DNA from 3 places in the Thioalkalivibrio sp. AKL12 genome. Region 1 is predicted to be linked to each of the others. Evidence: riboswitches for the same ligand, from Rfam matches in the RefSeq annotation. Region 1 holds a riboswitch; each other region holds the start of a gene.
What was found. Region 1 has a riboswitch for cobalamin ahead of bluB (5,6-dimethylbenzimidazole synthase). Riboswitches for the same ligand answer to the same signal wherever they lie in the genome.
Positions count from the first base shown of each region.

Region 2: linked by a shared signal. The riboswitch ahead of D579_RS0104485 (porin) and the one ahead of bluB (5,6-dimethylbenzimidazole synthase) in region 1 are both predicted to bind cobalamin.
Region 3: linked by a shared signal. The riboswitch ahead of D579_RS0104385 (TonB-dependent receptor domain-containing protein) and the one ahead of bluB (5,6-dimethylbenzimidazole synthase) in region 1 are both predicted to bind cobalamin.

Region 1 covers NZ_KB898899.1:113,431-120,652, reverse strand. The annotation lists gene D579_RS0110330 (cobyric acid synthase) at 1-1,361, opposite strand, end outside; gene cobD (threonine-phosphate decarboxylase CobD) at 1,361-2,368, opposite strand; gene cbiB (adenosylcobinamide-phosphate synthase CbiB) at 2,379-3,281, opposite strand; gene bluB (5,6-dimethylbenzimidazole synthase) at 3,278-4,051, opposite strand; cobalamin riboswitch at 4,145-4,409, opposite strand; gene D579_RS0110310 (cobalamin-binding protein) at 4,630-5,466, shown strand; gene D579_RS0110305 (iron ABC transporter permease) at 5,606-6,577, shown strand; gene D579_RS0110300 (ABC transporter ATP-binding protein) at 6,577-7,222, shown strand, end outside.
Region 2 covers NZ_KB898892.1:165,077-172,298, forward strand. The annotation lists gene D579_RS0104470 (cobalamin biosynthesis protein) at 1-345, shown strand, start outside; gene cobM (precorrin-4 C(11)-methyltransferase) at 342-1,106, shown strand; gene D579_RS0104480 (cytochrome c) at 1,304-1,861, opposite strand; gene D579_RS0104485 (porin) at 1,882-3,012, opposite strand; cobalamin riboswitch at 3,123-3,345, opposite strand; gene D579_RS0104490 (cytochrome-c peroxidase) at 3,537-4,541, shown strand; gene D579_RS0104495 (DUF4399 domain-containing protein) at 4,606-5,055, opposite strand; gene gltX (glutamate--tRNA ligase) at 5,201-6,607, shown strand; tRNA gene D579_RS0104505 (tRNA-Ala) at 6,650-6,725, shown strand; gene D579_RS0104510 (hypothetical protein) at 6,750-6,974, shown strand; tRNA gene D579_RS0104515 (tRNA-Glu) at 7,009-7,084, shown strand; gene D579_RS0104520 (OprO/OprP family phosphate-selective porin) at 7,188-7,222, opposite strand, start outside.
Region 3 covers NZ_KB898892.1:142,613-149,834, reverse strand. The annotation lists gene D579_RS0104395 (cobaltochelatase subunit CobN) at 1-1,589, opposite strand, end outside; gene D579_RS0104390 (cob(I)yrinic acid a,c-diamide adenosyltransferase) at 1,701-2,255, opposite strand; gene D579_RS0104385 (TonB-dependent receptor domain-containing protein) at 2,259-4,124, opposite strand; cobalamin riboswitch at 4,265-4,511, opposite strand; gene D579_RS0104380 (hypothetical protein) at 4,599-6,497, opposite strand; gene D579_RS0104375 (cyclopropane-fatty-acyl-phospholipid synthase family protein) at 6,629-7,222, opposite strand, start outside.

The sequences.
Region 1 (7,222 bases):
CCGATCTCCATCCCGCTGCGCATACCCGCCCATTGCAGCAAGGCCTCGGCGGCGTCCGATGTATCGAACACGCCGTGAACATAAGTGCCGGCCACCGCGTCATCTGCACTACGCGCGCCATCCGCGCCGTGTTCCAGCTGCAGCACCGGACGCCCCAGGCCCGGCCCGGTCGTCACGCCCGCATGGATCTCGTAGCCCTCCACACGGGCCTCCCGATCCAGCACGCGGTCGCCGCGAACCCGCTCCAGGTGCTTCTCGGGTGCGAGCCGGGTCTCGATATCCAGCCAGCCCAGCCCCGGCGTGGAGCCCGACTGGCCTTCGACGCCATCGGGATCGTACACGGCGTGACCCAGCATCTGGAATCCGCCGCAAATCCCCAGCACCTTGCCGCCATAGCGCACATGCCGCTGCAGCGCTTCTTCCCAGCCCTGCTCGCGCAGCCAGGCGAGATCGGCGCGCACGGACTTCGAGCCCGGTAGGACGACCAAATCGGCGGGCTGCAACGCCTCGCCCGGTCCGACAAAGCGCAGGTCCACCGCCGGGTGCAGCCGCAGCGGATCGAAATCCGTATGGTTGGAGATGCGCGGCAGTGCCGGCACGACCACCTTCAGCGCGTCCGCGGGCGTCGAAGGCATCGCCTCGCGCGGCAGGGCATCCTCGGCATCCAGGTAGAGCCCGTGCAGGTACGGAATCACGCCGAGCACCGGCTTGCCGGTCTCCTGTTCCAGCCAGTCCAGCCCGGGTTGCAGCAAGCCGATATCGCCGCGAAAGCGGTTGATCACGAAGCCCTGCACCCGCGTGCGCTCCGTCTCGCTCAAAAGCGCCAGCGTGCCCACCAAGTGCGCGAACACCCCGCCCCGGTCGATATCCGCGACCAGGATCACCGGACAGTCCACCGCCTCGGCAAAGCCCATGTTGGCGATGTCGCCCGCGCGCAGGTTGATCTCCGCCGGCGACCCGGCGCCTTCCACCAGCACATGGGCGTACTGCGCCGTCAGGCGCCGATGCGAGGCCAGCACCGCCTCAAGCGCCACCGGCTTGTAGTCGTGGTAGGCCCGGGCATCCAGCTCCGCCGCCGGCCGGCCGTGGATGATGACCTGCGCCCCCTGATCCGAGCTGGGCTTCAGCAGTACCGGGTTCATGTCCGTATGCGGGTCCAGGCCACAGGCCGCGGCCTGCAGGGCCTGGGCGCGCCCGATCTCGCCACCATCGGCCGTGACCGCGCTGTTCAGCGCCATGTTCTGCGGCTTGAACGGCACCACCGACAGCCCCCGCCGATGCAGCACGCGCGCCAGCCCCGCGACCAGCACGCTCTTGCCAGCATCCGAGGTCGTGCCCTGCACCATCAGCGTCGTACCCATCAGGACGCCCCCAGCGCCTGTTCCAGGCGCTTCCATTCGTATTCCTGCCCCGGCAGGCCAAAACGAAGGCTGCCCGGCTCATCAAACCGCCGCACGAGGATGCCCTGCGCGCCCAGGTGATCCTGCCAGCCTGCGGGATCGTCCACGCGGCACCACTGAAACAGCGCGGTGCCGCCGGCGGGTTCCAGCCCCTGGTCGCGCAGCAAGTCCGCCAGGCGCTGACCACGTGCCTGGAGCATGCCGCGTGTCTCGGCCTGCCAGGCCCGGTCCGACAGCGCCTGGGTGGCGATCCAGCGGGACGGTCCGGCAAGACCCCACGGGCCCATCCGGGCGGCCAGTCGCGTGCGCAGCGTGTCCTCCGCGATGACAAATCCCACGCGCGCCCCGGCCAGGCCAAAGAACTTGCCCAGCGAGCGCAGTACCACCAGACCCTCGCGCGGCGCGTCCGTCGCCAGGCTCGCCTCGGGTGTCACGTCCATGAACGCCTCGTCCACGATCAGCCAGCCGCCGCGCGCGGCCAGGGTCGCATGCCACGCCAGCAGGTCCGCGCGGTCAAACCGCTGTCCGGTCGGGTTATTGGGGTTGACCAGCACCAGCACGTCCAGGCCGGGCAATGCGGCCTCAATCGAATCCCCATCCAGCGGGACGACGTCATGCCCGGCCCCGTGCCAGGCCCGGGCGTGTTCGTTGTAGCTGGGCTCGAGGATGCCCACGCGCGAAGGGCCTTCCCGTAGCGCGGGCAGCAGCTGGATCGCGGCCTGGGAACCGGGCACCGGCAACAGCGCCCCGGTCCCGTAATAGGCGGCGGCTGCGGCCTCCAGACCGTCGTCCGGTTCCGGCAGGCGTGCCCAGGCCCCTGGCGGAAGCTCGCCCGCGGGGTAGCCATGCGGGTTGATGCCCGTGGAGAGATCCAGCCAGTCGGCCTCGGGGATCCCGTAGCGCGCAGCCGCCTGACGGATACCGCCCCCGTGCACCTGGATCAGTACCTGCGGCTCCGGCGTCTGCATCGATTGGGCCTCAGAACAGGACAACGACAATCACCCCGGCCACAATGAAGGCCATCCAGATGGCCAGCGCACGATCCAGCAGCTCAACCGCCTGGCGAATGCCTGCCGCGTCGGGCATGCGGCCCATCCCCAGGCGGGGTCGCCACTCGCGCTGCCCGCCATAGGGTGCCGCTCCCCCCAGGACCACACCCAGCGCACCCGCCCCCGCCGCCATCACCGGACCCGCATTCGGGCTCTTCCAGCCGGCGGCCTGCTCGCGCCAGCACTGCAGCGCGTCCCGGCCGCGCCCGGCCAGGGCATAGCCCAGCGCCGTCAGGCGGGCCGGGATCAGGTTCATCGCATCGTCCAGGCGCGCGGCAGCCCAGCCAAACGAGCGAAAACGGTCATTGCGATAGCCCCACATCGCGTCCAGCGTGTTCACCAGCCGATAGGCCACCACGCCCGGCGCGCCAGCCACCAGAAACCAGAAGATCGTGGCGAACAGCGCGTCGTTGCCGTTCTCCAGCACCGACTCGATGGTCGCGCCACTCACCCCGCGCGCGTCCAGGGCCGCCGTGTCGCGACTGACCAGCATGCCGACACCGGTGCGCGCCCCAGACAGGTCATCCTTTTCCAGGGCCTCGGCCACCACCTCCGCATGCTCGTCCAAGCTGCGCCAGCCAATTGCCAGCGTGAGGATCGCCACCGTCAGAACCCAGCCCCAGGCCAGCGAGGCGCCCAGTGCGGCCAGCGCCACCCAGGGCAGGACCAGCGCCGCGAGAAGGAGCGCTCCGCGTACACGACTGGGCGCATGCCAGCGGGATTCGGCCCAGGACGCGAGCTGGCCGAATCCGGCGAGCGGATGGAACCGCCGTGGGTCACCAAACAGTCGGTCCAGGATCAGGGCGCCGATCAAGATCAGAAAGGTACTCATGTGTCGCCACCTCCGGATGGCCCATCCGGACGCGCGGCGGATTCCCGGGCGTCCGTGGACGCAGCCAGCTCGCACGGCGCACCCCAGCGATCCTGGAACACCAGGTCTTCCAGCGGGCGGCGGCTGTCCCAGCCCGCCGTTTCCAGCATCGGCCGGTCATAGAAGCGCTCGACATGCCCGAGGCACAGCACGGCAATGGGGTACCCGCCTTCGGGCATGTCCAGCCGATTGGCCAGCCAGTCCGGATCGAACAGGGAAACCCAGCCCATGCCCAGGCCCTCGGCGCGGGCGGCCAGCCACAGGTTCTGGATCGCACACGCGGCCGAACAGAGGTCCATCTCGGGGAGCGTCCGCCGGCCCAGCACGTAGCGCTCGCGGCCATCGGTCAGGGCCACGACCAGCAACTCGCCCGCCTCGCGGATGCCCTCCAGCTTCAAGCGATGCACGTCGGCCGCGCGCTCGCCACAGGCCTCGGCGGTGCGCGCCTGTTCATCCGCCGCGTGGGCGTGGAGCGCCTCGCGCACCGCCGGGTCGGTAATGCGCAGGAAGCGCCAGGGCTGCATGTACCCCACGCTCGGCGCGCGATGCGCCGCCTCCAGCAGCCGCCGCAGCACCGCTGGATCGACCGGGTCCGGCCGAAAATGGCGCATATCCCGGCGTTCCGCGATCACGCGATAGACGGCCGCAAGCTCATCTTGGGCAAATCCCGAACCCCCGGCATCAGCGCCCGGGCAGGAAGGGTTCTCATTGGCGGGCAACTCGGACTGCATCGGCTTACCGTCAGGGGGACACGACGCGGATGCAGAGGGATCGGGGTGCGGCCACAGGGGGCCCGCACCTACCGACCCTCGCCCACCGCGCGGTCGCAGAAACATCGTCCAGGCCGGTCTCCGGGCTCGCGAGGCCCCGGCAACCCGGGGCGGCAAGTCGCCTTCCCGGGCCGCGTTCGGCCCAGTGGCTTTCGACTTGTCGAGGTCCGAGCGGCCTGCGGAAGCACCCCTCGAACCCACTCGCTTACCGTTGCGGGGGCAGCGTCGGAATGGGGCTGCGGAGGATCTCGCGCCTGCACCGACTTCCCGTTTAACCCGCGCGATCAGTCGCCCGGGCACCTGGTAGCAAGCCGCCAATCATACGCGGCAAGCCCACTGCCGACCAATTGACGCTCCGAGGCGCCCCAGGCTTGCTGCTATGATGCCCCGCTAGTCCAGCGCCAAGTGGCGGCTCCCCAGCCGGCTCGAAGGCGCTTGAACAATCAATCCAATGCGACTGTAAAATCATGCAATTCTGGACTTTCCGAACTCCACTGCTCGCTTGCCTCCTGGGCCTGCTCTCAACCCCGCTGATCGCAATGGCGGACTCAATCACGGTCACTGACGACGATGGCCGCGAGGTCCATCTGGAGCAGCCTGCCGAGCGCATCGTCAGCCTGGCGCCGCACATCACCGAGGTGCTGTTTGCCGTGGGTGCGGGGGACCGCATCGTGGGCGCAACGCAGTACAGCGATTATCCGCCCGAGGCGGAGGCCATCCCGCGGATTGGCGGCTACAGCCGGATTGACCTGGAACGGGTACTGGAAAGGGACCCCGATCTGGTGATCGCGTGGAAGAGCGGCAACTCCGCCTCTCAGGTCGAACGCCTGCGCGAACTGGGACTGCCGGTGTACGTATCGGAACCACGCAGCTTCGAGGGTGTGGCCTCGAGCATGCGGCGCATGGCCACGCTCGCCGGCACGCATGACCAGGGCGAGGCCGCGGCAGAGGACTTCCTGGGCCGAATGGACGCGCTCCGCGCCACGTACGGCGACCGGGACCCGATTCGCGTGTTCTATCAGGTGTGGGAGCAACCGTTGATGACGGTCAATGACGACCACCTGATCGCCGAGGCCATCGCCGTCTGTGGCGGCGTGAACGTGTTCGGCGATCTCGACCGCCTGGTGCCACGCATTGGCCGCGAAGCCGTACTGGATGCCGACCCCGAGGTCATCATCGGCGGCGGCATGGGCGAGGACCGCCCCGACTGGGTGGTCGCCTGGGGCCAATGGGAGGATATGACCGCGGTCCAGCGCGACAATCTGTTCTTCATTCCCCCTTCGCTCCTGCAACGCCATACCGGACGCATCGCGGAAGGCACCGCCCTGATGTGCGAAGAACTCGAACGCGCCCGCGCACGCCGTCCCGCCCCATGACCATGACGGTCCGCCTCGCAGTCTCTCGGAAAGGATATCGCGGGACACCAATGAAGGAGCGTTGTACGTGCGCTGAAGGCAGCGCTCCCGCCGTTCCGGCAACCTACCGCTTCACCCGCCTGGAGCGGAGGGCTACCGCTTGACCCGTTCGTTCCTCCTGGCCCTGGGCGTGCTGTTACCCGCGTCTGTGCTCTCCGTTCTGGTGGCACTGGCCTACGGCAGCGTGCAGATTCCGTTCCCTGACCTGCTGAGTGTCTTCTTCGGCGAGGCCTCGCGACTGCACAGCACCCTGGTACTGGATCTGCGCCTGCCGCGCGCGCTGGCCGCGTTCGCCGCCGGCGGGTTGCTAGGCCTGGCCGGAGCGCTGATGCAGGTCCTGCTACGCAATCCACTGGCCGATCCCTACGTGCTGGGGCTCTCCGGCGGTGCCTCGGTGGGCGCCTTGCTGGCGATGCTGGCGGGGCTGTCCATGTTCTCGGTCTCGGCCGCGGCCTTCGTGGGCGCCCTGCTGTCCACCATTCTGGTGTTCGGCCTGGCCCACGGCACGGGCAGCTGGACCCCGACCCGCCTGCTGCTGACCGGTGTCGTGGTGGCCGCCGGCTGGGGCGCGATGATCAGTTTCATCCTCGCAGTCAGCCCCACTGCGGAGCTCCCGGGCATGCTGTACTGGCTGATGGGCGACGTCTCCCATGCCCGCAACCCCTACCCGGCCTGGGGCGTACTCGTGGTCGTCGCCCTGCTCGCCCTGCCATTTGGCCGCACCCTGAACGTCCTGGCGCGCGGGCCCATGCAGGCCGCGGCCCTCGGAGTGGCCGTACGCCCGGTGGAATGGACGATCTATGTGGTGGCGGCCCTGATCACCGCGACCGCGGTCACCCAAGTCGGCGCGGTCGGCTTTGTCGGGCTGATCGTGCCGCACATGCTGCGTCTGATCTTTGGCAACGACCAGCGCGTGATCCTGCCGGCCTCGGCCCTGGGCGGGGGCATCCTCCTCACCCTGGCCGACACCCTGGCCCGGACGATCATTGCCCCGGAACAATTGCCGGTGGGCGTCATCACCGCGATGCTGGGTGTCCCGGTGTTCCTGTTCCTGCTCTACCGGAGCCGCTGATGCCGCGTACACATCTCCCAGTCCCCGCGGCGACCCAGCCACACGACACGCCGGGCCTTGGCGCGCGCAGCGTCCACCAGGAACCGGGGCCCAAGACCCTGCTCGCGACGCATGACCTTGTCATCGACGTGCCCGAGCGGCCGCCCGGTTCGCCGCTGGACCTGACGGTCGACCCGGGCCAGTGCTGGGGCATCCTGGGCCCGAATGGGGCCGGCAAGAGCACCCTCCTGCAGACCCTCGCCGGCCTGCGGGCCGCGCGTGCCGGAACCATCAAGGTCAAGGGACAATCCATTGCGACCCTCGCCCGCGCGGAACTGGCCCGTCGCCTGGGCCTGGTCTTCCAGACCCACCACGACGGCTTTCCCGCCACGGTGCTGGAGACGGCCCTGATCGGACGCCACCCGTATCTGCGGCCCTGGGATATCGAGTCCTCCGAGGACTACGCCCGCGCCCGGGCGGCACTCGCGGCGATGGATCTCGCCGACCTCGAGGACCGCATGGTGGACACGTTGTCCGGCGGGGAACGCCAGCGCCTGGCAATCGCGACCGTGCTGACGCAGGACCCCAGCCTGCTCCTGCTGGACGAACCCACCAGCCAGCTGGATCTGCATCATCAGGTGGCCGTGCTCAACCGCGTGCAGGCCA
Region 2 (7,222 bases), on a different contig from region 1:
GCCCGCGCCATGCCGGGAGTGGAGCGTGCCGGGGCGATCGGGGCCCGGCAGCTGGCGGCGCCGGCGCACAAGAGCGACAGCGCCATGCTGGCGACGGTGGCGTGCGAGCTGGAACTGGAACTCGTATTTCTGTCCGCGGCCGCGCTGGCGGACTGCGACGGCGTAGTGCTTACGGAGTCGCGGCGGGCACGTGCAACCGCCGATGTCGGGTCGGTGGCCGAGGCGGCGGCGCTGGCGGCAGCCGGCGCAGGCGCGCGTTTGCTGTTGCCGCGTCGTCTGTCAGCGCGGGCCAGCTGTGCGGTGGCCTGGGTCGATGCCCATCACCTATCCAAGGAGTCATCATGACGGTTCATTTTGTCGGAGCGGGGCCGGGTGCCGCGGACCTGCTGACCCTGCGCGGGCGCGATCGCATTGCGGCCTGTCCGGTATGCCTGTACGCGGGTTCACTGGTACCCGAGGCCGTGCTGGAGCATGCGCCGGAGGGGGCGCGTGTGATCAACACCGCGCCGTTGACGCTGGACGCGATCATGGACGAGATCCAGCGCGCGCATGCGGCCGGTGAGGATGTCGCACGACTGCATTCCGGCGATCTGTCGGTGTACAGCGCCCTGGGCGAACAGATCCGCCGCCTGGAGGCGGCCGGGATCGACTACACCATCACCCCGGGCGTGCCGGCGTTTTCCGCGGCCGCGGCGACCCTGGGGCGCGAACTGACCGTGCCGGAGGTGGCACAGTCGGTGGTGCTGACGCGTACGCCGGGACGGGCCTCGTCGATGCCGGAGCGCGAACGGCTGGAGGCTTTCGCCGCGACCGGGGCGACCCTGGCGATCCACCTATCGCTGCACAATATCGAGACCGTGGTCGAGGACCTGCGTCCGCACTACGGCTGCGACTGTCCGGTGGCGATCGTCTTCCGCGCCAGCTGGCCGGACGAGACCGTGGTGCGCGGTTCGCTGGGCAATATCGTGGAACGGGCAGTGGCCCTGACCACGCGGCGTTCGGCGCTGATCCTGGTGGGGCCGGCGCTGGATCCGGGCGATTTCCGCGACAGTGCGCTGTACGACCCGGCGCACGTGCGCCGTTATCGGGGCATGGACGGGGACTAAGCGTCGCGTCTTCGATCTTCCGCAGGCAGGGACGATCCCGGTGAGCGTTGTGGAGGCCCCGGTGTTCGCCTGCAAGCAGGCTCCTTGTGTCTTGCGGTTCACGGCGATGTGGCAGCCTGCTTGCAGGCGAAGGTGGTTGCTTCCTGGTCAGGATTACGGAAAGGGGCCGCCAGGCGGCCCCTTGGTTCCTACCCGGTTCAGCGGCGGCGGTAGTTGTCGTGACAGGCCAGGCAATGGTGGCGCACGCCGTTCAGGGCCTCGGTGGCGCGAAGCTGGAAGTCTTCGTTCCCCAGGTCCTCGGCCGACTCCACCTTGCGCTGTAGTTGTTGGGCGGCCTCGCGGTAGGCGGCCTTGTACTCGGCGAAGTCCGGGTCTTCCCAGGCCGCGGGCAGGGCTCCGGGTTCGCCGTGCCGCGCGGGTGTCTCGCGTGCGAACCAGGTTTCGATGTCGTCGGCGCGGCGCGCCAGTTCCTCGGCCAGATCGGGCAGACGTCCGGCGAATGGTGCGCCATAACGCAGGATCTGCTCGATGCTGCGGTAGGTGGCGGATGTGCCCTGCATGCTCTGCTGACGGAAGCGCTGGAAGGCCTCGGTGGCGTCCACTGTGTCCGGGTCGTCCAGGGTCTCGCTGTAGTCGTCACCCCAGGGCCCGGGCATCGGAAGCGTCACCTCGCCGGCATGGGCGACGGTGGCGGCGAGCAGGATCAGGACAAGGCCGGTGACCCGGAGGGCCGGTGTGAAGGTGGTTCTAGTCATGTCGGATCTCCTTTCCGGTTTCAGAAGCGGAACTGGTGCTGCAAGTGCAGCTCCCAGTCTGAAGTGCCAGCGTCGCGGTCCAGCCACATCAATTGGGTCTTTTGTCGCTGGCCGCGGTGATACCAGTTGAGGCCGGCGCCCCATTCGCGCTGCCAGCGCTCGTCGGTGCCGAGGTCGTCGCCGGCGTCGTGGCGCAGCACAGCGTGGCGCGCGGCGACCTCTAGCCCCTCCCAGGGCAGTGCCTGGGCCAGCTCGAGTTCGGCGCCCAGGTCGTGGTAGGAGGGACCGTGATCGGGCGATACGTCGCGGCGGAAGGCGGCGACTGAAATGGCGGTGCGGGCAAACTTGACGACGCTGTCGGCCGTTGCGGTGACCCAGTCGGCGCGTTGCTGATTTACCTGGTTCTCCCGTCCGCGAGTCCAGTCGCGCAGGTGATTGCGGTTCGCCGCCTGCAGGCCGACGCCGTGGGCCACCGTATGCTCGACCGGCTTGCCGACGGTCGTGTTGTCGCGCGGAAGGGTACCTACCGGTGCCCAGGCCCCCCGAGCGCTGAACAGGTGGCCGGAGGTGGACGGTCGGTCATCCCGCTGGTCAAGGCGGCCGCGACCGTCAAACACGCCGATGGCCCAGGCCCGGTCGTCGCCGTCGCCCCCCAGTAGGGTGACGCCGGTATCGCGTCCGGCCGGGACCTCGAACTGATTCCCCGCGATGCTCAACTCGGTGAACAGCCGGTTGGGGCCGCCGATGTCCCGCGGCAGACCGAAGGGCACGGTGAACTGGCCGGCGCGCAGGTCGAGGGACTCGGTCAGCGCGTATTGGAGCCAGACATCGCGCATCGAGAGCTCGCCGCTGCTGAAGTCGGGCTGCAGGCGAAAACTAAGATCGGGGTGGAAGAGGGTGCCCGTCGTATCCAGCCAGGCGCGGCGAAAGTCGAATTCGGTGGTGGTTCCCTCGTCGCCCCGCTCGATGGCGTAGCGGCCCTGGATGAGCGGGTCCAGGGTGATGGCGAAGTCGTCGGCTTCGCTTCCGAATTCGAACTGTGCCTGGAGGGGGGAAGCCCCGCCACTGGCGATCAACAGGCCGAGAAGGGTCGGGGCCGGAGCCAGGAGTGGCGGCCGGCCGGGTCGTCGGGTCGGTTTGTTCAAAGTCATTCTCCCTGGGACGCACACCCCGTGCGCCGTGGATGGAATGACGCTGGGTGGGCCAGGGGAGGTCGGGGACTATAGACACAGCGAGCCCGACCCGACCGCTTGCCCGCCGCAGCGTCAGGTTTCCTCCTGGCCGGTCTCCGGACTCGTGAAGCGGGCGGGGGTGCCCGGGCGGATCGCCTTCCCACGCCGAATTGCGGCGCAGTGGTTGTCGATCCGTTGTCTTCACCTACCGTTGCGGGGGCAGTGCCGGCATTGCGAACGGCAGTTCGCGCACCGGCTTCCCGATTATCCCCGGCGATGGAACGCCAGGGCACCTGGAGGCGGGGCGAAGGGTACTGGTGTGCAAACAGGCCGGCAAGAGGCGCGTTTGATGAGCGACCAACCGCAATGATTGATCTGGATCAACGGGCGGGCTGATTTCGCTGGTCGATCGAATACCGGGTCGATAGGGTGGGATTCAGGTGATTTGGACCGAGTCTATATCGGTCTTCGCCGACACCGATCCAATCTCAGGGAGACGCGCCATGATTCGACGTTCTTATCTTCGTAGCGCCATCTTTTCGGCCTGCACCGCCCTGGCGCTGGGCGTGGCCGCGCCCGCCGTGGCGGATACCGACTACTCGCAGTACCGGGATGTGTTCGAGCCGCTGCCGGCGCTGCCGCCGATCCCGGCGGACAACTCGATGACGAAGGAGAAGATCGAACTGGGCAAGATGCTGTTCTTCGAGCCGCGCATCTCCAGTTCGGGCGTGATCTCCTGCGCGACCTGCCACAACCCGGCGCTGGGCTGGGCGGATCGTATCCCGCGTGCGGTGGGTCATGACGGCCAGGTCGGCGAGCGCAACACCCCGACGGTGCTGAACTCCGGCTTCTTCACGGCACAGTTCTGGGACGGTCGCGAGGACGACCTGGAAGGCCAGGCGCTGGGTCCGATCCAGGACGCGATCGAGATGGCGATGCCATTGGAGGACGCAATCGAGCGTCTGGAAGAGTTCAACGAGTACCAGGAGAAGTTCGAGGCCGCCTATCCGGACTATGACGGTGACAACGTGATCAATGCCGATCACGTGGCCCATGCGCTGGCGACCTTCCAGCGCACGCTGAACACCCCGAACTCGCCGCTGGATCGCTGGCTGGTCGGGGACGAGGGCGCGATGAGCGAGCAGCAGATGCGCGGCATGAAGCTGTTCGCGGATAACGGCTGCGTCGCCTGCCACCGTGGCCCGGCACTGACCGACAGCCACTTCCATCGCATCCAGGTGCCGGGCTCGGAAGACGAGGGCCGTTACCTGGTGACCGGGGAGGAGAGTGATCGCTTTGCCTTCAAGACCCCGACCCTGCGCAACGTGGCCCTGACCTACCCCTACATGAACAACGGCGAGACCGCCACGCTGGACGAGGCGATCCGCATCATGGGGCAGGAGATGCTGGGCATGGAGTTTAGCGACGATGAAGTCGCGGACCTGGAGGCCTTCATGCACGCGCTGACCGGTGACATGCCGCAGTTCGAGATCCCGTCACTGCCATAAGCGACCGGTCGCCACTGGCGATGACAAGCCCCCTCCGGGTCCGGAGGGGGCTTTTTTGTGTCGCCTATTCGACGGTGATGGTGATCTTGTCGGAGGTCACTGGCGGGTCGAAGCTGAGGTGGCGGTAGTCCATGAAGAGCAATTGCAGGGTGTGGGTGCCTGGTTCCAGTTCGATTTCGCCTTCCGTCTGACCGCCTCCGAAGTGGCGCTTGTGGTCGGAGAAGGGGAGCGAGGCATCCAGGTCGACCTCGTCCAGCGGCTGGTTCACCAACAGGTGGTGATGCCCGGTGTTGTCGGCCTCGACGCCGGCCGGGGCCACGCCCATGCCGCGCAGGCCCATCTGGATCCGCACGGGACTCTCGACGGTGTCGCCATCCTGCGGGCTGATGAAATATACCTTGGCTTCATCGGCGGCCGAAACGCGCTCCATGCTGGTGGCGCTGCCAGCGGCCAGGGCGAATCCCCCGGTGACCAGAGCGATGGTTGCAAGTTGGGTGAGCGAAACCGGTTTCATTAGGACTCCTTTGGGCGGCGCAGGCCCCTGTGGTTGCCTGTCTTGAGTATAGCCAACCGAAACCGGGCTGCAGGGTCATCGGGGAGTATCGTTCTGCTACCCTAGTTCCCCCTATTCTTGCTACCCCTGATCGAGTGTCCTGCGCATGAGTTTCCGTACCCGCTTTGCTCCCAGTCCCACCGGCTATCTCCACATCGGTGGTGCCCGTACCGCGCTCTTCTCCTGGCTGTATGCCCGCCACCATGGGGGCGAGTTCGTGCTGCGCATTGAAGACACTGACCTGGAACGTAGTACTGCGGAGTCGGTGAACGCGATCCTGGAGGGCATGAACTGGTTGGGTCTGACCTATGACCACGGCCCGTTCTATCAGACCGAACGGTTCGACCGGTATCGCGAAGTGATCGAGCAGCTGATGGCCGCTGGCCACGCCTACCGCTGCTACTGCTCGAGGGAAGAGCTGGACGCGATGCGCGAGGAGCAGAAGGCGCGCAAGGAGAAGCCGCGCTACGACGGTCGCTGCCGCGCCCGTACCGAGCCGCGCGAGGGCGTGGAGCCGGTCATCCGCTTTCGCACGCCGGACGAGGGCGTGACAGTTGTTGACGACATGGTGCGCGGGAAGGTCGCGTTCCAGAATCACGAGCTGGATGACCTCATCATCGCCCGCTCGGATGGCTCGCCGACCTACAACCTGACGGTGGTGGTCGACGACATGGATATGGGCATCACCCACGTGGTGCGCGGCGACGATCACCTGAACAACACGCCGCGCCAGATCAACATCCTCAAGGCGCTGGGGGTGGAGCCGCCGCGCTATGGCCACCTGCCGATGATCATGGGGCCCGACGGCGCCAAGCTGTCCAAACGCCACGGCGCGGTGTCGGTCATGCAGTACCGCGACGAGGGCTACCTGCCGGAGGCCCTGCTCAACTATCTGGTGCGCCTGGGCTGGGCGCATGGCGACCAGGAGATCTTCGGACTGGACGAACTGGTTCGCCTGTTCGATATCAAGGACGTGAACCAATCCGCCTCCGCCATCAACCCGGACAAGCTCCTGTGGCTGAACCAGCACTACATCAAGACGCTGGACCCGGACCACGTCGCGCTGGAACTGGGCTGGCACCTGGGGCAGCTGGGGATCGATCCCTCCGAAGGGCCGGAACTGCGCGATGTGGTCATCGCGCAGCGTGAACGGGCGCGTACCCTGCGCGAGATGGCCGAGAACAGCGTGTATTTCTATCGCGAGTTCGAGGACTACGACGAGAAGGCGGCGCGCAAGCAGCTGACCGCCGAGGCGCAGCCCGTGCTGCAAACCCTGCACGATGGCTTCAGCGCTCTCGGGGCGTGGGAGAAAGAGGCGCTGCACGAGGTGGTGGTGCACACTGGCGAGCGGCTGGAACTCAAGCTCGGCAAGGTGGCGCAGCCCTTGCGTGTGGCCCTTACCGGCGGCACGGTGTCCCCGCCCATCGATGACACGTTGGTGCTCATTGGTCGCGAGCGCGTTCTGGCCCGTATCGACCGTGCGTTGCAGAAAATTTCCGCCGCAGCGGGTTGACACATTTGGGGGTGCTGGCTACAGTACGCGCTCGCCTGACACGGGGCCATAGCTCAGCTGGGAGAGCGCCTGCATGGCATGCAGGAGGTCGGCGGTTCGATCCCGCCTGGCTCCACCACTCAGGGGTACTGCGAGTTCATTAATGCATCGTTTTGGAGTCATATCGCTCTACGTTGGATTGGTGCTGGCAGTGATCGGATTGATCGGCGGATTCGGGCTGATGCTCACCGGGGAACAGACTTGGTCGAAGCCCCTCATCGCGCTGGTACCGGTCGGGTTTTTGCTGGTGTTCAACGGTCTGGTGACGACGCTTCTGCATCGCGCACCAGGTAGCGAGGAAGACCGGCCCAAGGGCCCACCCGAGTAAGCAAGCGGAAGTAAGAAGAAGACGTTGCCTCTACGTCCCCATCGTCTAGAGGCCTAGGACACCGCCCTTTCACGGCGGCGACCGGGGTTCGAATCCCCGTGGGGACGCCATATCCCGAAAAGGCCCGAGCCGCAAGGTTCGGGCCTTTTCTTTTGCTGTGGTTGCGACTTGTGAAGTGGCGGGAACGTCCGTGTGCCCGCCCAACCGTCGGGCCTAGAACTCGAACTGGGCGCGAGCTGCCAGAACGT
Region 3 (7,222 bases), on a different contig from region 1:
GCGGCTTTGGCCGCCTCCAGGCGCGCCTGCAGGTAGCCGATCGGGCCATCCACCAGCTCGGCCCGGATCGACTCCGGCAGGGCGTCGAAATAGGCCTGGTACTGCTCGCGATCGAGCGCGGCCACCCGGCCGGCGATCGCGTCCAGCGCATCTGCCTGCTCCGGGAGATTCACCGCCCGGTCCTGGATCATGTCCAGCAGGGCTTCGGCATCCTCCGGCACTTCGCCACCCAGGTCATAGCCGGCCGCCTCCAGGTTCTGCAGGATCTCCAGCAACGACTCGGGGACATCCAGCTTGTCCGCGCCGATGTTCTGGCGACCTGGCGGATGGTTGTAGTAGACAACCGCGACCCGCTTGTCCGCGTTGTCGAGGGTGCGCAGCCGCTGCCAGCTTGCCACCCGGTCCGCCAGGGCCTCGACGCGCTCGCCGATCGGCCCGGTCATGGTCAGGCGCACTCCCGTGCGTTCGTCCTGTTCCGGGGCGCCCGCGGCCGCCAGCACCATCGGCTGGCTTATGCCCTGCAACTCCGGCATGGCCACGTGGTAGTGCACCTTGTCCCAGGGGATTCCTTCGTGCGACAGCCGCCACTGGGTCGCGCTCACGTCCGCCAGTCGGATGCCCTTGATCACCGGGACATCCAGCTCGCCGAAGGCCTCGGCCACCGCCTCGCGGTTGCCGCCCCCGCCGACCACGAAGTCCTGCAGGCTCACGATCCCCGCGAGATCCGCCGGCCCGGTCACGTTCTCCAGGGTCTCGACTGCCTCGCGGCTCGCCCCGCCCCAGCGCGCGAGCACCACAAAACACTGGATATCGCGGTTCTCTAAGGCCTCACAGGCCGCATCCAGCAGGGCGCGGTCGCCCGGCCGGTCACCGGTATCCAGATCCAGCAGCGCCACGGCCGGACCCGCCTCCAGGTCGAGAGCGTCCGGATCGGGACTGGAACCGCCATGACGGTAATAACGGATGGTCTCGCGCGGGTCCGGATCGGGCACGTCGATCGCGTGGCCGCCGCGCGCGGCCAGCCAGCGCATCAGGCCCTCCATGTTCTCCGGCGTACGCCCCTGATAGAACGCGCGCCCGGTCAGCCAGTCCGCCTGTTCGGGGAAGCGCTCCTGCTGCTGGGCCAGGTGCACGCGCGGGTCCTCGCCCGGTTCGGGGTTGGCCGCCAGTTCGGTACGCACCTCGTCATCGAGGCCTGCGAGTACGGCCTCGCCGCCGATCCGCGACAGGGCCGTCAGGTGACGCACGCTGTTAATGGCCAGAATCGGGGCCCCCTCGGGCGGCGTGGTCTCCCGCAACAGACGATCGAGGCGTGCAGCCTGATCCCCGAATACCGCAGCCACCAGCACCGCGTCGGCCTCGCGCCACAGCGCCGATACCGCCTCGTCCGATTTGTCCGTGAGTTGCTCGGGGGTGCGCAGCACGACCTCCGCCTCCGGATATGCCTCGAGGAAACGATGCGCCCCGGCGGCGACCTCCGCCGCCGAGCGATCGGAGACCACACCCACCACCAGCGGCCCCGCGCCGGCCGGAACAACCCCAAAGAGGAAAAACGCGAAAGCAATCAGAATGGAAACACGGAAACGCATGGGACTTCCCGACAAAAAACGGCAAGAGGTCGCGAGGCGTATACCCGACACGCCAGCAACCGCTGCAATGGGAATGAGACGCCGCCAGAGCGGCGCCCGTCAGAAGAGGCGTCAGCCGCGCTGGCTGGCCGGCTGCCAGAGGACCTCGGCACCGTTTTCATGGCGAGCGAGGACGCGGCAGAGCACGAACAGGAGATCCGACAGCCGGTTGATATAGGCCAGCGAAGACGGTCGCAATGCCTCGTGGTGGTTAAGCGCCACCAGACGCCGTTCCGCGCGCCGGCAGACGGTGCGCGCAATGTGACAGTCGGCCGTAGCGGGACCCCCCCCCGGAAGGATGAACTCCTTCAGGGCGGGCAGATCGTCGTTGAAGGACTCCAACTCCACATCCAGCCGCTCCACGGAAGCGTCCGGGAGGGCCTGGTGCCCTGGCACTGCCAGTTCCGCGCCGAGATCAAACAACTCGTGCTGTACCAGCGCGAGCGAGCGCCGCACCTCCTCCGGCAGGTCGTGGACCAGCAACCGGCCCACGACACTATTCAGCTCATCCACGTCGCCAAACGCCTCGACCCGGTGGCTATCCTTGTCCACCCGCGAGCCGTCACCCAGCCCAGTCCGGCCTTCGTCACCCGTACGGGTCGCAATCTTCGAAAGTCGATTACCCATGAATCACCTCTGCTGGTAGCGCAGTTTCACGAACGCGGCCCGGCCCGGCTGGTTGTACGCCCCGGCGGTCTCGTAGTCCTTGTCGAACACATTGTTGACCGTAGCCTGCAGCTGCCATTCCGGCGCAATCTGATAGCTCGCGCGCAGATTCAGTAGGCCGTAGCCGGATAAACGTGCCTGCCCCCCACCGAAAAGATCTTCCTTTGCACGACTCTTCGCGATTAATGACGCTCCCAGAGAAATGCGTTGGAATTGACGATCGAGGTCGAAGCGAGCAGTCACCGGAGAGCGGCGAGACAATTCGTTACCAGTGTCTCGATTCTCTGTATCCAGTAGCGTCAGCGCAGCACGAGAGCTCCATGCTCCTATATCGTGCCCTCCCTCGATCTCCAACCCACGAATCCGTGCCTCATTAACATTTCGAGGCTCGTTCACATCCGTAGCCGGATTGAGGTCGTTACAATTCGCAACGCACTGGTATTGGATAAGACCATCAACATGGGTCTCGAAAATGCTTAAATCAAGGTGAACGCCCCTGACGCTGTAACGCATTCCAATCTCGACGGTCTCAGATTCCTCTGCAGCTAGCCCCGGGTTACCTCGATATGTCCCGAATGACGACGACGATTCTGGGAAATAGAGATCATTGAAAGTTGGAGCCTTGAAGGCAGTACCGTAGGAAGCACGCAATCTCAGTGCGTCCGTTGCCTGCACTCCCCAAGCAACCTGCCCGGTTACTTTTCTACCAAACTGCTCATTGGTGTCATGGCGAATACTGCCCTCCAAGTCATGGTCACCCACTTCCGTGCGCAGCACCGAGTACGCACCGACGTTGTAGCGCGAATCTTCAACGTGATCAGCCGTGCTATCGACCCGGTCTTCATATGCATCAAGCCCGGCAATCAAATAAACACGGTCCATTATCTCGAAATCATTTCGCCAATCCACGCCGTCGCGTTTCGTATTGAAGCGCGACGAAAAGACGCCTTCGCTGAAATTATCGTTCTCATCGCGACTGTGACTAACACTGAGTTCGGTGTCCCAAAGGGGGGTTACAGGCACTCGCAAGCCAGCACGAAGGGCGGCATGCCGAAAATCGGTTTCATCTTCGGTACCGTCGAATTCGGTCGTGCCCTCCGAATAAAGGATATTCCCGAAGAACTCGACGCCATTATCCAGACGGTGCGAGACCTTGGTTGCCAACGAGGTGTTGTCGTAGCCATCCCGGTCGTCGTCACCGACATCGTCCTGCACATTGATGCCGTCGGTCGCGAAGTGGCTGAGCGAGAAACTGTAGTTCGTGCTCTCGGTACCACCCGCGACACCAACCCCGGCCTCGCGGGTATTCAAACTGCCACCGCCGACAAACGCGTTGACTTTCGGAGGCCCTTTGCGGCCTTCGCGAGTGAAGGTCTGCACCACGCCACCAATCGCATCGGAACCGTAGATGCTGGTGCGCGGACCGCGCACGATCTCCACCCGCTCGATCTCTTCCGGAGGCAGGAACTGCCAGCTTGCGCCGCCCGTCGTCGCGGAACCCATGCGCACGCCGTCGATCAACAGCAGCGTATGGTCGGAACTCGTGCCACGCGTATACACCGAAGTGGACTTGCCGAAGGCGCTGTTCTGGGAGGTTTCGATCCCCGCGCGCCCCTCCAACAGATCGGTGAACTGCAGGGGTTGCAGGCGTTCGATCTCTTCGCGGTCGATGATGGTCACCGAAGCGAGCGTCTCGTCCACTGTCTGGGAGATGCGCGAGGCGGTGACCTGGACGGTCTCCAGCGTCTGGGCATCGTCGGTATTCGGTGTGTCCGCCAAGGCGGGACTAGTGGCCAGCAGGATGGCCGCGGAAAGTGCTGTGCGTTTCATTTTGTAGAGTCTCCCGGCGAGCCGCCCGCACGCCGTTGATTCGTCGGGATCGCGCAGACAGGGGGAGACAGACACGAGGGGGATCGGCCAGGACCGGCGAACGGCCCGGCACGATCATCCGCCTCGCATGCCCGCCGCATGCCGCGCGATCATTCCCTGGCCGGTCTCCGGGCTGACGAGCGTCCGGTGCGGCGCCTTCCCGAACATCATGTTCAGTGGCACTGGCCGCGACCATCAGAGACCGACTGGCGGTCTCTCGCTCGATCACCGTTGCGGGGGCAGCGTCGGATTCGTCTCCGGGCCTTGCGGCCCGTCGGAGACTCACCGATCTTCCCGTTTAACCCGCCAAGCCAGGCCTGGTCGGGCACCGAGGAACGCAGCGAACCCTACACAGTTGGGTGCAAAATTACCAGCCTCCAACCCACCCACCAGGCGCTCTCGCATGACGCTGGCAGGCTCGCGTGTCGCCGCCGATCACCGGCGGCGGCGTTCCTCGGCGTGCAAGTAGCGTGCCCCGCGCTTGAGCAGCAATCCCCAGGTCTTGTCCTGCAACATGGCGTCGAACTCGGGGGAGCGCTCGGCGCGTAAAGCCACCGGATGCGACTCGTCCCCGGGGTGGGTGGCCAGCATGTCCAGGCGCTCGCGATTGGCGCCGTAGTGATCGACCAGGAAGTCACGCATGGGATCGCTCAATGGCAGGTGATAAATGCGTGTGAGGCGCAGCGCCAGCCACTCGGCCATGCGCCCGAGATCCTGCCGGACCTTGCGCACCATGGCCGAGCCCAGGCCTGCCTTAGCATCCGCGCTCATGCCCACGTAGAGCCCGCCCAGATAGGCCGCGGGGTTGGCATAGATCGCGCGCTGGATACTGGGATTCGTAAGATCCACCAGCGGCTCCATGATCAAGGCGAGCTGGATCCCGATCCGCTTGGCGGTCTCCGCATCCAGTGCCGAGCCGCCAAAGTAAAACAGGTCACCCTCGCGCTCGATCTTGAGTTCCTTGAGGAAAGAGCAGAAGTGGCTGGCCAGTTTCAGCTTCTGGTCGTCGGTCAGCTCGATCAGCTCCTCGCTCACCCGGATGCCGCGCACGCTGCGCTTGAACCAGCGCTTCTCGCCGCGCTTCTCGACCTGCGCCCGGCGCAGGGCCTCCCAGCGTTCCACGGCGTTGGTGTAGCGGCTTTGCGCCTGCATCAGCTGATCGCGCGCCTCGCGCAGGTCCTCGACCCGACGCAGGGCGAGCCCCAGCATCTGCCCATCCGGCGAATTCTCCGAAGGTTCGAGATCCTCCAGACGCTGCACCGCCTCCAGCACCTGACGACCCAGGCTGACGACCGGCTCGCGCAGCGCCTGTGGATCCAGGCCCGACGCCTCGTGCTGGGACAGCAGGATGCCGAGCGAGCGCAGGCGGCTGACCACCCCGGCCTGAGCCACACGGAAGCGGTTGCCCTGGGATTCGAGGCGGTCCAGGGCCGCCCCGAGCTGCCAGCCCCCCGACCATTCGAAGCTCAGCCGCTTGATCTGGCGTCCGTTCACCAACTCGAAGGCGAGGACAAAGATCGCTTGTACGTCGTCGAGGGTGCAGCGCGCCAGGTCATCGGCGTCCGCGGCGGAGAACAGTCGATCCAGGAACTGATCCACCCGGCGCACACCGTCCTCCTGGGTTGGCGCCACGCCCCGCAGGCGGTCGCGCAGGAGATCCGCAACCTCCGGCGCCTCGTGATGCAGCTTCTCCAGGGCCGCGAGCCGGGAGTCCTCGGTCGCATCCACCAGATCCGCGACGCGCGAGCGCAGCCCCAGGCGACGATAAATCTCGATCTGCTCCGCGGCGGCCGCCAGGCTGGCATCGCCGGTCATCTCGCGCACCGCGACCGCCACGGCCTCGGGGGCGATATCCACTTCGTGCAGCAGGACTTGGGCTGCCTTGCGCCGGCGCATGTCCGGGGTCATCTCGCCCATCGCCAGGTCGCGGGTAACGAACAGCAGATCGGGCAGCAAGTCGATGGTGTTGCGCAGCTGATCGCGCGAGCGCTCCTGGCGCTTGCCCCGTGTGGCATCCGCGACGAAGCGCGCGACCAGGCCGATGACCCCGAACAGCAGGGTGTAAACGGCAAAGAAGATGAAGTTCTGTGCCGGGGCGGCGTGGCCGAAACCGAGGAAGTAGCCGCCCTGCATCGCCAGGAACGTGACCGGCCCGGCGGCCCACAGCAACTGGAGAAAGTTCAGCGACCAGGGTACGCGCCGTGCGGTGGCAGCCACCTCTGTAATGCGGCTGCGCCCGGCCGCCTCGATCAGGACGTGCTCCTGTGACGGTCCGCCGGCCTGCGGGCTTTCCTGGCCCTGTGCCTCCCTGCGTTTACGAAAGCGACCGAACACGCGCACCTGCTCCGGAATGGGTGGTTACCGCCGGCATGGCCGCAACGCTCCCCTTAGTGTAGGGAAACCGTGTTCGGTTCGCGCGCGCCGGGCGATACTCGCGCGAGCGGCCCGGCGCGTCCGATGCGCCCTCAGGCGGCGTCGCTGCGCTGTGCCCGGGCCTTCCCGGGCGGTGTGGAGATCACTTCGGGGGCATCGTCCCGATAGAGGTAATCGCGGGTCAGCGGCACCGCATCCTGCTGCTTGGCCATCTGCACGTGGAACACCACCTGATCCCACCAGCGGAAGGTGCCCTCGCAACTCGCCAGGTAGAACTCCCACATGCGGCAGAAACGCTCATCGAAGCGTTCGACGGCCTCGGCCCGCACCTTCTGGAAGCGACGATACCACTCGGCCAGCGTCTCGGCGTAATGCAGGCGCCAGAACTCGATATCGGTGGTGCACAGCGGCGTGGGCTCCAGCGCGCCCATCACCTCGGACAGGGCCGGCGTATACCCGCCCGGGAAGATGTACTTGCTCAACCACGGGTTGGAAGTGCCGGGCGGCTCCTGACGCCCGATGGTGTGCAGCACCGCGATGCCTTCCGGCTTCAGCAGATCATGCACGCGCCGGAAGAACGTCTCGTAGTTGGGCGTGCCCACATGCTCGAACATGCCGACGCTGACAATGCGGTCGTACTGGTCGTCGTGTTCGCGGTAGTCCTGATAGAGAAACCGCACTCGATC